3 regions of the Glutamicibacter sp. BW78 genome follow, and region 3 is predicted to be linked to each of the others. Evidence: riboswitches for the same ligand, from Rfam matches in the RefSeq annotation. Region 3 holds a riboswitch; each other region holds the start of a gene.
What was found. A riboswitch is a leader RNA that binds a small molecule or an ion and turns the genes downstream of it on or off. The one in region 3 is predicted to bind S-adenosylmethionine.

Region 1: it holds a riboswitch for S-adenosylmethionine, as region 3 does, so the genes downstream of both, CIK75_RS09040 (MFS transporter) here and CIK75_RS14325 (flavin reductase family protein) in region 3, are expected to answer to the same signal.
Region 2: it holds a riboswitch for S-adenosylmethionine, as region 3 does, so the genes downstream of both, CIK75_RS01160 (bifunctional o-acetylhomoserine/o-acetylserine sulfhydrylase) here and CIK75_RS14325 (flavin reductase family protein) in region 3, are expected to answer to the same signal.

The regions. Positions count from the first base shown of each region.
Region 1 covers NZ_NRGU01000032.1:81,844-85,113, reverse strand. The annotation lists gene CIK75_RS09045 (acyl-CoA dehydrogenase family protein) at 1-590, opposite strand, end outside; gene CIK75_RS09040 (MFS transporter) at 599-1,948, opposite strand; SAM riboswitch class I at 1,958-2,047, opposite strand; gene CIK75_RS09035 (LLM class flavin-dependent oxidoreductase) at 2,064-3,270, opposite strand, start outside.
Region 2 covers NZ_NRGU01000008.1:76,301-79,570, forward strand. The annotation lists gene CIK75_RS01150 (GDSL-type esterase/lipase family protein) at 1-758, shown strand, start outside; gene CIK75_RS01155 (VOC family protein) at 837-1,481, opposite strand; SAM riboswitch class IV at 1,689-1,805, shown strand; gene CIK75_RS01160 (bifunctional o-acetylhomoserine/o-acetylserine sulfhydrylase) at 1,874-3,235, shown strand.
Region 3 covers NZ_NRGU01000039.1:319,228-322,497, forward strand. The annotation lists gene dnaB (replicative DNA helicase) at 1-19, opposite strand, end outside; gene CIK75_RS14315 (DUF1801 domain-containing protein) at 544-861, shown strand; gene CIK75_RS14320 (hypothetical protein) at 943-1,389, shown strand; gene CIK75_RS14325 (flavin reductase family protein) at 1,405-1,911, opposite strand; SAM riboswitch class IV at 1,966-2,080, opposite strand; gene rplI (50S ribosomal protein L9) at 2,290-2,745, opposite strand; gene rpsR (30S ribosomal protein S18) at 2,760-2,999, opposite strand; gene CIK75_RS14340 (single-stranded DNA-binding protein) at 3,068-3,270, opposite strand, start outside.

The DNA.
Region 1 (3,270 bases), on a different contig from region 3:
TCGGCCCCGACCGGAACGACGGCGTACTGCCGGCCTTCGACACCTTCGGTGCTGGCCATCACGACCACCCAGTCGGCGAAGATGCTGCCGGTGGTGTAGTACTTCGCACCGTTGAGGACCCATCCGCCGTCGTGCTCGCTCAGTTTCGTTGCCGTGGTGCCCAGGGCGTTGCCACCGCGTTCGGTGGCCGCATTGCCGAAGATCTGCCCGGCCAGTACCCGCGGGAACCAGGTGTTGCGGAAGTCCCTCGGCTGCAAGGCGATGGTTTCGACGAAGGAAAAATGTGATCGCAGCAGATGGGCCACGTTGGAATCGGCGGCAGCCAATTCCACCAGCAGCCGGAACAGGTGTTCATGGTTCACCGGGTCCCCGCCGTATTCGGCCGGCACCCGCAAGGTGGTGAAACCGGCCTCCTGCAGCCACCCGACTTGTTCGAAGGGAAGCACATGGTCCTGTTCGCGGGCGACGGCGTCGACGGCGATGGCCTCGAAGACGGGGCGGAAGCGTGCGGCCAGGGCAAGATAGCGGGCTTCGGAGCCCTCCGGAACGGGGGTGTCGAAGGCCGGTGGGGTGGTGGTGGTTTCACTCATGGTCGTTCCTAACTGACGAGGGTATGTTCGGGCTCAGAGACGGTGCAGGCGTCTTGGCGTGCGTCCAGATCCCGCGCACTGGTTTCGGGGGAAAGCAGGGTGGTGACGACGGTGAGCGCGCCGACGGCAACGAAGTAGGCGATGACCCAGAACGGGCTGCCGCCGCCGGCGGCCAGCAGCGCGGTGGCCACCAGCGGGGCCAGGCCACCGCCCAGGACTGAACCGATCTGATAGCCGATGGACACCCCGGAAAAGCGGACCCGGGTGTCGAAGAGTTCGGAGAAGAACGCCGCCTGCGGGCCATACATCGCATCGTGGCCGATGTTCATGCCCAGCACGACGGTCAGCACGATCAGCACGAAGCTGCCGGTATCGAGCAGCGGGAAGGCGATCAGGGCAACCAGGATGCTGAATATCCCGCCGAAGAGGTAGGTGCGCCGGCGCCCGATCCTGTCCGATACCCAGCCCCAGAACGGGACGGTGACCAGTCCGAGGGCGGAGGCGATGAGAATGGCCTGCAACCCGGTTTCGCGGCTGATTCCGCCCTGGGCCAGGTAGGTCAGGATGAAGACCGTGTAGACGTAGTAGAACGCGTTCTGGGCGATGCGCAGCCCGGTGGTCAGGGCGACCTGGCGGGGATGGGTGCGCAGCGATTCCAGCACCGGGCGGCGGGAGACCTGCTGCGTTTGAACGACCTGCTTGAAGGAGGCGCTGTCCTCGATCTTCAGCCGCACCACGAGCCCGACGGCGACCAGCAGGATGCTCGCCAGGAACGGCAGCCTCCACCCCCAGGCCAGATAGGCGGCATCCGGCAGAGCCGATTCCAGACCCAACAGCACCGCGGTGGCCAGCAGCATTCCCGCGCTCGGACCGATCTGGGTGGCGCTGCTGGTCAGCCCGCGACGCCCGGGGGCAGCGTGTTCGACGGTCATCAGGGCCGCTCCGGCCCATTCGGCCCCGTAGCCGATGCCCTGGGCCACCCGCAGGATCAGCAGGAGGGCCGGCGCAATCCATCCGGCGGTGTCGTGGGTGGGCAGCAAACCGATCGCCGTGGTGGCGATTCCTGTCAGCAGCAGGGAGGCAACCAGCACGGTCTTGCGTCCGATCCGGTCCCCGTAGTGCCCTCCGAGCAGCCCACCGATGGGGCGGGCGATGAAGCCGACGGCGTAGGTCGCGAAGGCGGCCATCGTCCCGACCAGGGGATCTGCCGGGGCGAAGAACAGCGGGCCGAAGACGGTCGCCGCAGCGAGCCCGTAGAGCACGAAGTCGTAGCCCTCGATCGTGGTGCCGATGAAACTGGCGACGGCGACGCGAGAACGCATCCTGCGGGTTGGCGGGGTGGGGGTGGAGATAGTCATGAGGGGTCCTTTCCATCGGTCCCGGCGGAAGCACCTGCCCGAAACGGGTGGTTGCTGCGGAGTCAACGAGCCAGGTCTCTCGTCCGCTCTGGATGGTGGTTTTCGGTACTGCGGTCTAGCTGGTGGCCAGTTGTGCTCCCGCGAGCCGGTAGTCGGCAGCCCGGTGGCTGTCCTTGACCCGGTCCCCGGCGCCGAAGAGCTTCTGGCGCAGGGTCCCCGGCGCGTATTCGGTGGGGTAGGCACCCAGGGCCTGCAGTTCGGGGATGACGAACTCGACGACGTCCTCGAAGGTTCCCGGGGTGATGGCGTAGGCAATATTGAAGCCGTCCACGTCGGTGTCCTGGACCCACTCAACGAGCTTCGCGGCGACCTGGGCCCCGTCACCGACGGTGACCGGGCCGAAACCGCCGACGCCGATCCATTCGGCCAACTGGCGGATGGTCCACGGTTTGCCGTCATCCCCGGAGGCCTTCTTGAACGTCTCCACCGAGGACTGGATGGCATTGGACTTCACGTCCTCACCGATCACGTCGTCAAGGTCGTACTGTGACATGTCGATTCCGGTCCAGCCCGAGAGCAGGGCCAGCGACCCGTTGATGTCGGCGTAGGAGGCATAGTCGGCGTATTTGTTCTGCGCCTCCTCGTCCGTGGCAGCGGTGATGATCGTCTGCATCGTGTAGATCTTCACGTCGTAGCGGTCGCGGCCGGCGGCCTCGACGTTGTCCCGGATCCTCCGCACGGTGTCGGTGAGGATTTCTTTGGTGGGACTGTTCACGAAAACCGATTCGGCGTTCGCCCCCGCGAATTCCAGGCCGCGCGGCGAGGCGCCGGCCTGATAGATGACCGGGGTGCGCTGCACCGAGGGTTCGGTGATGGCGATGCCGGGGACCTTGAAGTACTTGCCCTCGTGGCCGATTTCGTGGACCTTCGACGGGTCGGTATAGACCCCCGTTTCACGGTCGCGGAGCACGGCGTCGTCCTCCCAGGAGCCCTCGAGCAGCTTATAGACGACTTCGAGGTACTCATCGGCGTGGTCGTAGCGTTCGTCGTGTTCCATCTGGTCCTCTTGGCCCATGTTCCTCGCCGCCGAGGGCAGGTAACCGGTCACGACGTTCCAGCCGACGCGGCCGTTGGTCAGGTGGTCCAGGGTCGCCAGTCGGCGGGCGAACGGGTAGGGGTGTTCGTAGGCGGTTCCGGCGGTGACCCCGAAGCCCAGGTTCTCGGTGACGGAAGCCATCGCGGAGACCAGCAGGAACGGGTCGTTGACCGGGACCTGGGCGCCGGCGGAGAGCGGAGTGGAGTTGGTGGATCCGTAGACGTCG
Region 2 (3,270 bases), on a different contig from region 3:
TGGAGATCTGGTTGCCCCATAACGAGGCCCTCGAGCTGATCGGCCTGCGCTCCGACGCCCCGCTGCAGCCCATCGAGCCCGACCGTCCGCTCTGGGTCCACCACGGCAGCTCCATCAGCCAGGGCTCGAACGCCGCGGCACCCGCGGGGATCTGGCCCGCCGTGGCAGCCCGGCGCGGAGGCGTGGAGCTACGCAACCTCGGGTTAGGGGGCAGCAGTATCGTGGACCCGTTCATGGCGCGGGTGATCCGCGATACCCCGGCGGATCTGGTCAGCCTGAACTTCGGCATCAACATCGTGAACACCGATGCGATGCGCGTGCGGGCGTTGGTCCCGGCCATCCACGGATTCCTGGACACGATCCGCGACGGGCATCCCACCACGCCGATCGTACTGATCTCCCCGATCTTCTGCCCGATCCACGAAAGCACTTCAGGCCCCGGCGCGATCGCCCCGGAGAGCCTGGGGACGAGCCAGGTCAAGTTCACCGCGACGGGGACCCCAGGGGATGAATCGGCGGGACGGCTGACCTTGGAAGTCATCCGCCGCGAGATGCGCTCACTCATGGAGCACCGGGAGGAAGACCGGAATCTGTACTTCCTCGACGGGCTGGGCCTGTATGGGGCCTCGGATGAAAACGACCTGCCGCCGCCGGACAACCTGCACCCCGACGCCGCAACGCATCAGCTGATCGGCGATCGCTTCGCCGATTATGCGTTCAGCGTCAACGGCCCCTTTGCGGCGGCCCCGCGCCACTGAACACAGACGGCACCCACAACACGAAAACGACGGCGGCTCGCGGGCCGCCGTCGTTCGGTGTTGTGGTCGGTCACCGGTTTAGAGGGTGATCGTCCCCGAAGGGGTCTCAAAAGTCACCGACATGATGCCCGGAGTGCCGTTGGGGGCCTCCCACTGGACCTCGACTTCGCCGAGCGGCGACTCCGAGGGGGTGCCCAGCCATTCCCTGACCCGTTCCACCGAGCCGGCAATGGAAATACCCGAGATGCTGCCCTGGGGTTCCAGGGCCCGGGAGGGGTGCAGGTCCTCGGTGCCGGTATCCCAGCGCAGCATATACGGCACCTGCGGGTCGGCGATCAGACCCTTGATCCCGATTTGCTGCCACGTCAGTTCCTGACCGTCAGGGAATTTGCGGTTGCCCGGGACCGATGACCGGCCCAGACGCTCCTCGAACGGTGCCAGATCGTCAACGGCGACGCACCAGCCCATCCAACCGCCACCCATCTCCGAGCGGGCACGGACGGCCTGCCCGAACGGCGCCTTATCCGAGGACGGGTGGTCCAGGACTTCCACCACTTCCAGGTATTGGGTGTTCTTCAACGGGAAAATAACGTTCCTGGTCCCGAAGCGGGGATGAATGCCTCCCTTGACGGACTCGATCCCCAGAGTCTTGCCGACACGGGCGGCCGTTGCGGCCAACCCGTCTGGTCCACATGCGTATGAAACGTGATCCAACCTCATCATGGCTTCATGATCGCACTTTGTGAGGTGCGTCTCGACTTAGGGTTGCCTAAGTCACTATTTATCGTTTTATGTGACGACCGTCTCGAGGCCCGGAAAGGGCCAGCCGCGCACAGGAAAAAGTGGGGGACGACGGCGAATGTTGCGCACTGCGGTCATATTGGTGCGAATTTGTTGCGGGGTCAGGCCCGATCTAGAACACTGGTGGCAGGTCATGAGTGCCAGCGCGAAACCCCGGTTTGCTGGCCGGCAACCCTCCACTCGCGGTGGGGTGCCCCGGGTGAAGACCAGGTTCGCCTCCACCAGGAGAACGGACAAGCGCGGGTCACCTCCCGGCATACCCTCCCGGGTACCGCCGTGGAACAGGGGCCCCTGAGTCGTAGAAGGGGACAGAAATGTCTGCATCATGGTCTTTTGAAACTCGTCAGGTCCACGCCGGTCAGGCTCCGGATCCCACCACCGGAGCCCGGGCGCTGCCGATCTACCAGACGACGTCGTATGTCTTCCCCAGTGCCGAGAGTGCCGCAGCACGCTTCGCGCTGAAGGAACTCGAACCGATCTACACCCGCATCGGCAACCCGACCCAGGAAGCCGTCGAAACGCGGATCGCCGACCTCGAAGGTGGTGTCGGAGCGCTGCTACTGGCCTCAGGCCAGGCGGCGACCACGCTCTCGATCCTCAACCTCGCAGGGGCCGGCGACCATATCGTGGCCAGCCCCAGCCTCTACGGGGGAACACAGAACCTGTTCAAGCACACCCTGAAGCGTTTGGGCATCGAGGTCACTTTCGTGGAGGACTCTGACAGCCTGGACTCCTGGCGGGCCGCCGTGAAGCCCGGGACGAAGGCCTTTTTCGGGGAAGTCGTTTCCAACCCACGCCAGGACGTGCTCGATGTCGAGGGCGTCAGCGCGGTGGCCCACGAGGTGGGGGTACCGCTGATCGTGGACAACACCTTGGCTACTCCGTACCTGGTCCGTCCCATCGAATTCGGTGCCGATATCGTGGTGCACTCGGCCACGAAGTACCTGGGCGGACACGGAACCTCCGTCGCCGGGGTCATCGTGGATTCGGGCAACTTCGACTTCGCGGCAGACCCGGAGCGCTTCCCGGAATTCAACACTCCCGACGAGTCCTACAACGGGCTGGTTTTCGCCCGGGATCTCGGGGTCGGCGGTGCCCTGGGGGCGAACCTGGCGTTCATCCTCAAGGCGCGCGTCCAGCTCCTGCGCGATCTGGGTTCTGCGGTGTCCCCGTTCAACGCGTTCCTCATCGCCCAGGGTCTGGAAACCCTGAGCCTGCGCATGGAACGCCATGTGGAGAACGCGCAAAAAGTCGCCGAATGGCTCGAGGCCCACGGCCAGGTCGATTCCGTGGCCTTCGCCGGTCTGCCCTCCAGCCCCTGGTACGAACTGGGCCGCAAATACGCTCCGCGGGGCGTCGGAGCGGTCCTGGCCTTTGAGATCGCCGGTGGTGAGCCGGCAGGTCGGGCCTTCGTCGACGGACTGGAATTGCACTCCAATGTCGCGAATATCGGCGATGTGCGCTCCCTGGTGATCCACCCGGCCTCCACCACCCACTCCCAGCTCTCCGAGCCCGAACGCGCGGCAGCAGGGGTGAGCTCCGGACTGGTGCGGCTCTCGGTGGGCATCGAATATATCGACGACATCATCGCGGACCTTGAGATCGGTTTCGCTGCCGCCGCCGCAGCCGCAGATGTCGCCGCCGGGGACGTCCCGGAAGTCCAGGCAGTCCGGTGAGTCAGGGCGTTGGTGACGTGAGGGAACGACGTCGG
Region 3 (3,270 bases):
CGGTGTGCGTGAGCGTCACGTCCGGTTCCTTCCCTCTCAACGCGGCGCCGGTGATACGGCCCCGCCACGTCCCTTCAGTATCCCAGTGAATGCGCCCTCCCAACACAAGGGTGGCGGGGGTGGTTGCAGACCGGGGAAATCGACCCGGTTGGAGCCGGGGACCCTGTCACCCTATGCTCCCAACCCGTAGAACCAAAGGGAGTTATCCACAGCCCATGTGGAGAACCTGTGGGTGACGCGGCGTGTTGTGTGCACAGACTGGGGATGAGCCTGTGGATTACATTTGATTTTTCTTGATTAATACGGTCTGACTAGGAGTTTTATCTGTGGATAACATTTGATGGAAATATGTTTTTGGTCAACATTCACCCTGTACTTGCAGGTTGCCAACCAGCACGCCTGTGTGCCTTAGCGACTTATCCACAAGTTGGTACTAGTTCTCCACAGACACGCCGCCTGCTGTGGGTTGCTTTGACATGAGCGATATCCGGCCGAGGCCGGACGCCTCATGCCGCGGATCAGCCGACCTGGCAGACACACTGCATGCCAACAGCCAGCGGCAGCCCTGCGGTGATGTGGGGACCGCGCATCATCGGCTTCGGTGCCTGCCATTTCCGTTACGCCGCCGGGCGCGAAGAAGATGCCCCGGCCATCGGGTCCTCTCCCCGGGCCTCGTCATGGACCCCCTATGGGCTGACGGGCCCCCTCGTGTCCGCGGACCTCTGCGGCGCACTGGGCAAGCACCGACGCGGCGCCTCCTGCCGCTACGTCAGTACCTTGGTCGGCGTCGACCTCGGCATCCTGCGTGACCTCATGGATACTGGACATCACTCCGTGATGTCCGAACTCCACCAGCCCTGAACAAGCATGGGGGGCGGGCAAGTGCCATGATGGACGCAAGACCGTCGTCCGGGCGGCGGCACCTGAACCCCAGGAGGGGACATGTTTGAGATCAGCGGTTCGGAACTGCTCACCACGATCATCGCCATCGTTGTCCTATTCGCGGCTTTTGGCGCCTTGACATGGGTCTTCAAGACACGGCCTTCGGGTCACCCCAACGACGCCGACCAATACATCGCCCGACTGAACGCCGCCGCAGCCCACCAACAGCAAATCGATACCCAGAAGGCTGAGAAGATTCGAGCGGCCACGACGGCCCGCGCCGCCCAGGCAGCCAGCACCTCCCCCGGACGTACCGGCCAGAGCACCGGATTCGACCACGAGCACCCCCAGGGGATGGCACCGGGGCCCGGAAATCCTAACTTTGAACGCGTGATGCAGCTGGTCAATGAAGGAAACTACGTCTCCGCGGTCCGTAAGATCCGACAGGACACCGGTCTGGGTCTGCTCGAAGCGAAACGGTACGTGGACTCCCTGCGCGGCCTGTAACCGCACCATCGGGCCTTAGACGAGGGCGTCTGCCTGCAGGGTACGGAAGGCCGAACCGTGGAAGACCAGGGGGTCGTTAGCCCCATCGTGGGTGGCATGCCCGTGGACGCGCAACAGGACCACATGGTGGTCCCCGGCCGGGATTTCGTGTTCCACGCTGCAGTCCAACCACAGCGCTGCCTCCTGCAGGAAAAGCGCCCCCTCGTCGGTGGAATCCAGCCTCAATCCGGCGAACCGGTCACCGGATTTGGAGGCGATCTGCCGACAGACCCGCTCATGGGCCTCCCCGAGGACCGAAACACCGATCCGTCCCGCGCCCCGAACAATCGGCCAGGTACGGGAGGTGTTTTGTACAGCGAACATCACCAACGGAGGGTCCATGGAGACCCCGACGGTGAAGGAGGAGGCGACCAGGCCCTGCGGCTCGCCGTCGATGATCGCACACAGTGCAGCGATCCCCGAGGGGTGGCGGGCGAAGGCCTGACGGAGTGCGTCGTGTTGAAGATCATGGGACAGTGTCATCTGCTCTGCTTCCGGCGTTTGGCACGCCCCATGGGTCCAAAGAATCCAAACGGCGTGCGGTACTTGCCGTTCGGGAAGCCGAACGGCCGAATCATCACCTGGAGCACCCCACTACCGTGAGAGGGTTGCCGGCCACCGAGCCAGGGCTTGGAAGGTGGCGCTCTTGATTCACGTTCCACGCTAGAGCCGGTAGGTACACGGGGTCAAAGATCTCCGCAATATTTCGCAAGGTCCATCCCCGGCAGTGACCGGTGGGGCAAGCGAGCGAACTCGGGGGCACCCTTAAACGCCCGAGGGGCCCCACGCTGACGCGTGGGGCCCCTCGGTTCCACTGTGGCCGGCGCACGTCCCCTGGACGAAGCCGGCTACCGGTGGTGGCTACTTCTTCGCGGCGACGACCTGCAGGTCGATGGTCGCGGAGACGTCCTCGTGCAGACGGACGGTTGCCTGGTAGTTGCCAGTCGACTTGATGTGCTCGGGGATTTCCACCGTGCGCTTGTCGATCGAGCCAAGGCCTGCGGCCTCGACTGCGTTGGCGATATCGGCGGTCTTGACGGTGCCGAAGAGGCGACCACCCTGGCCGGCCTTGACCGTGATCTTGACCGCCTGGGCGGACAAGCTCTTGGCCAGTGCCTGGGCATCCTCGAGGGATGCGATGGCGCGAGCAGTGCGGGCAGCCTTGATGGACTCGACCTGCTTCTCACCACCCTTGCTCCAGAGCAGCGCGAAACCGCGGGGCAGCAGGTAGTTACGTGCGTAACCATCCTTTACCTCGACGACCTCGCCAGCGGTACCAAGACCGGTTACTTCGTGGGTCAGAATCAGCTTTGCCATGGTGTTATCCCTTCCTAGCCGCGGCCAGCGCCGGAGTAAGGCAGCAGGGCAACTTCACGCGCGTTCTTGATGGCCTGGGCGATCTTGCGCTGCTCCTGGACGGAGACGCCTGTCACGCGACGGGCACGGATCTTTCCGCGGTCGGAAATGAACTTGCGCAGCAATGCTACGTCCTTGTAGTCGATGACAGTGATGTCAGCGGCCTTCAAGGGATTGGACTTTGGTTTGGGCTTACGGAGTTCAGCCTTAGCCATCGTGGAGCTCCTTTATCTGGTGGAGCCCGCAGAATTTTTCCGCGGGATGGTGAATAAATGGTGTTGCGTTAGAAGGGAGGTTCGTCGGACCCGCCGGCGTTGCCCCATCCCCCACTGTTGGAGGAGGAAGCCCAAGGGTCCTCAGCTGGAGCATTCCAGGTACCGCCCTGGTTTCCGCCGGGGTTGCCCCCACCGAAGCCAGCGTTGCCGCCCTGGTTTCCGCCACCGAAGTTTCCTCCGGCATTACCGCCACCGAAGCCGCCACCACCCG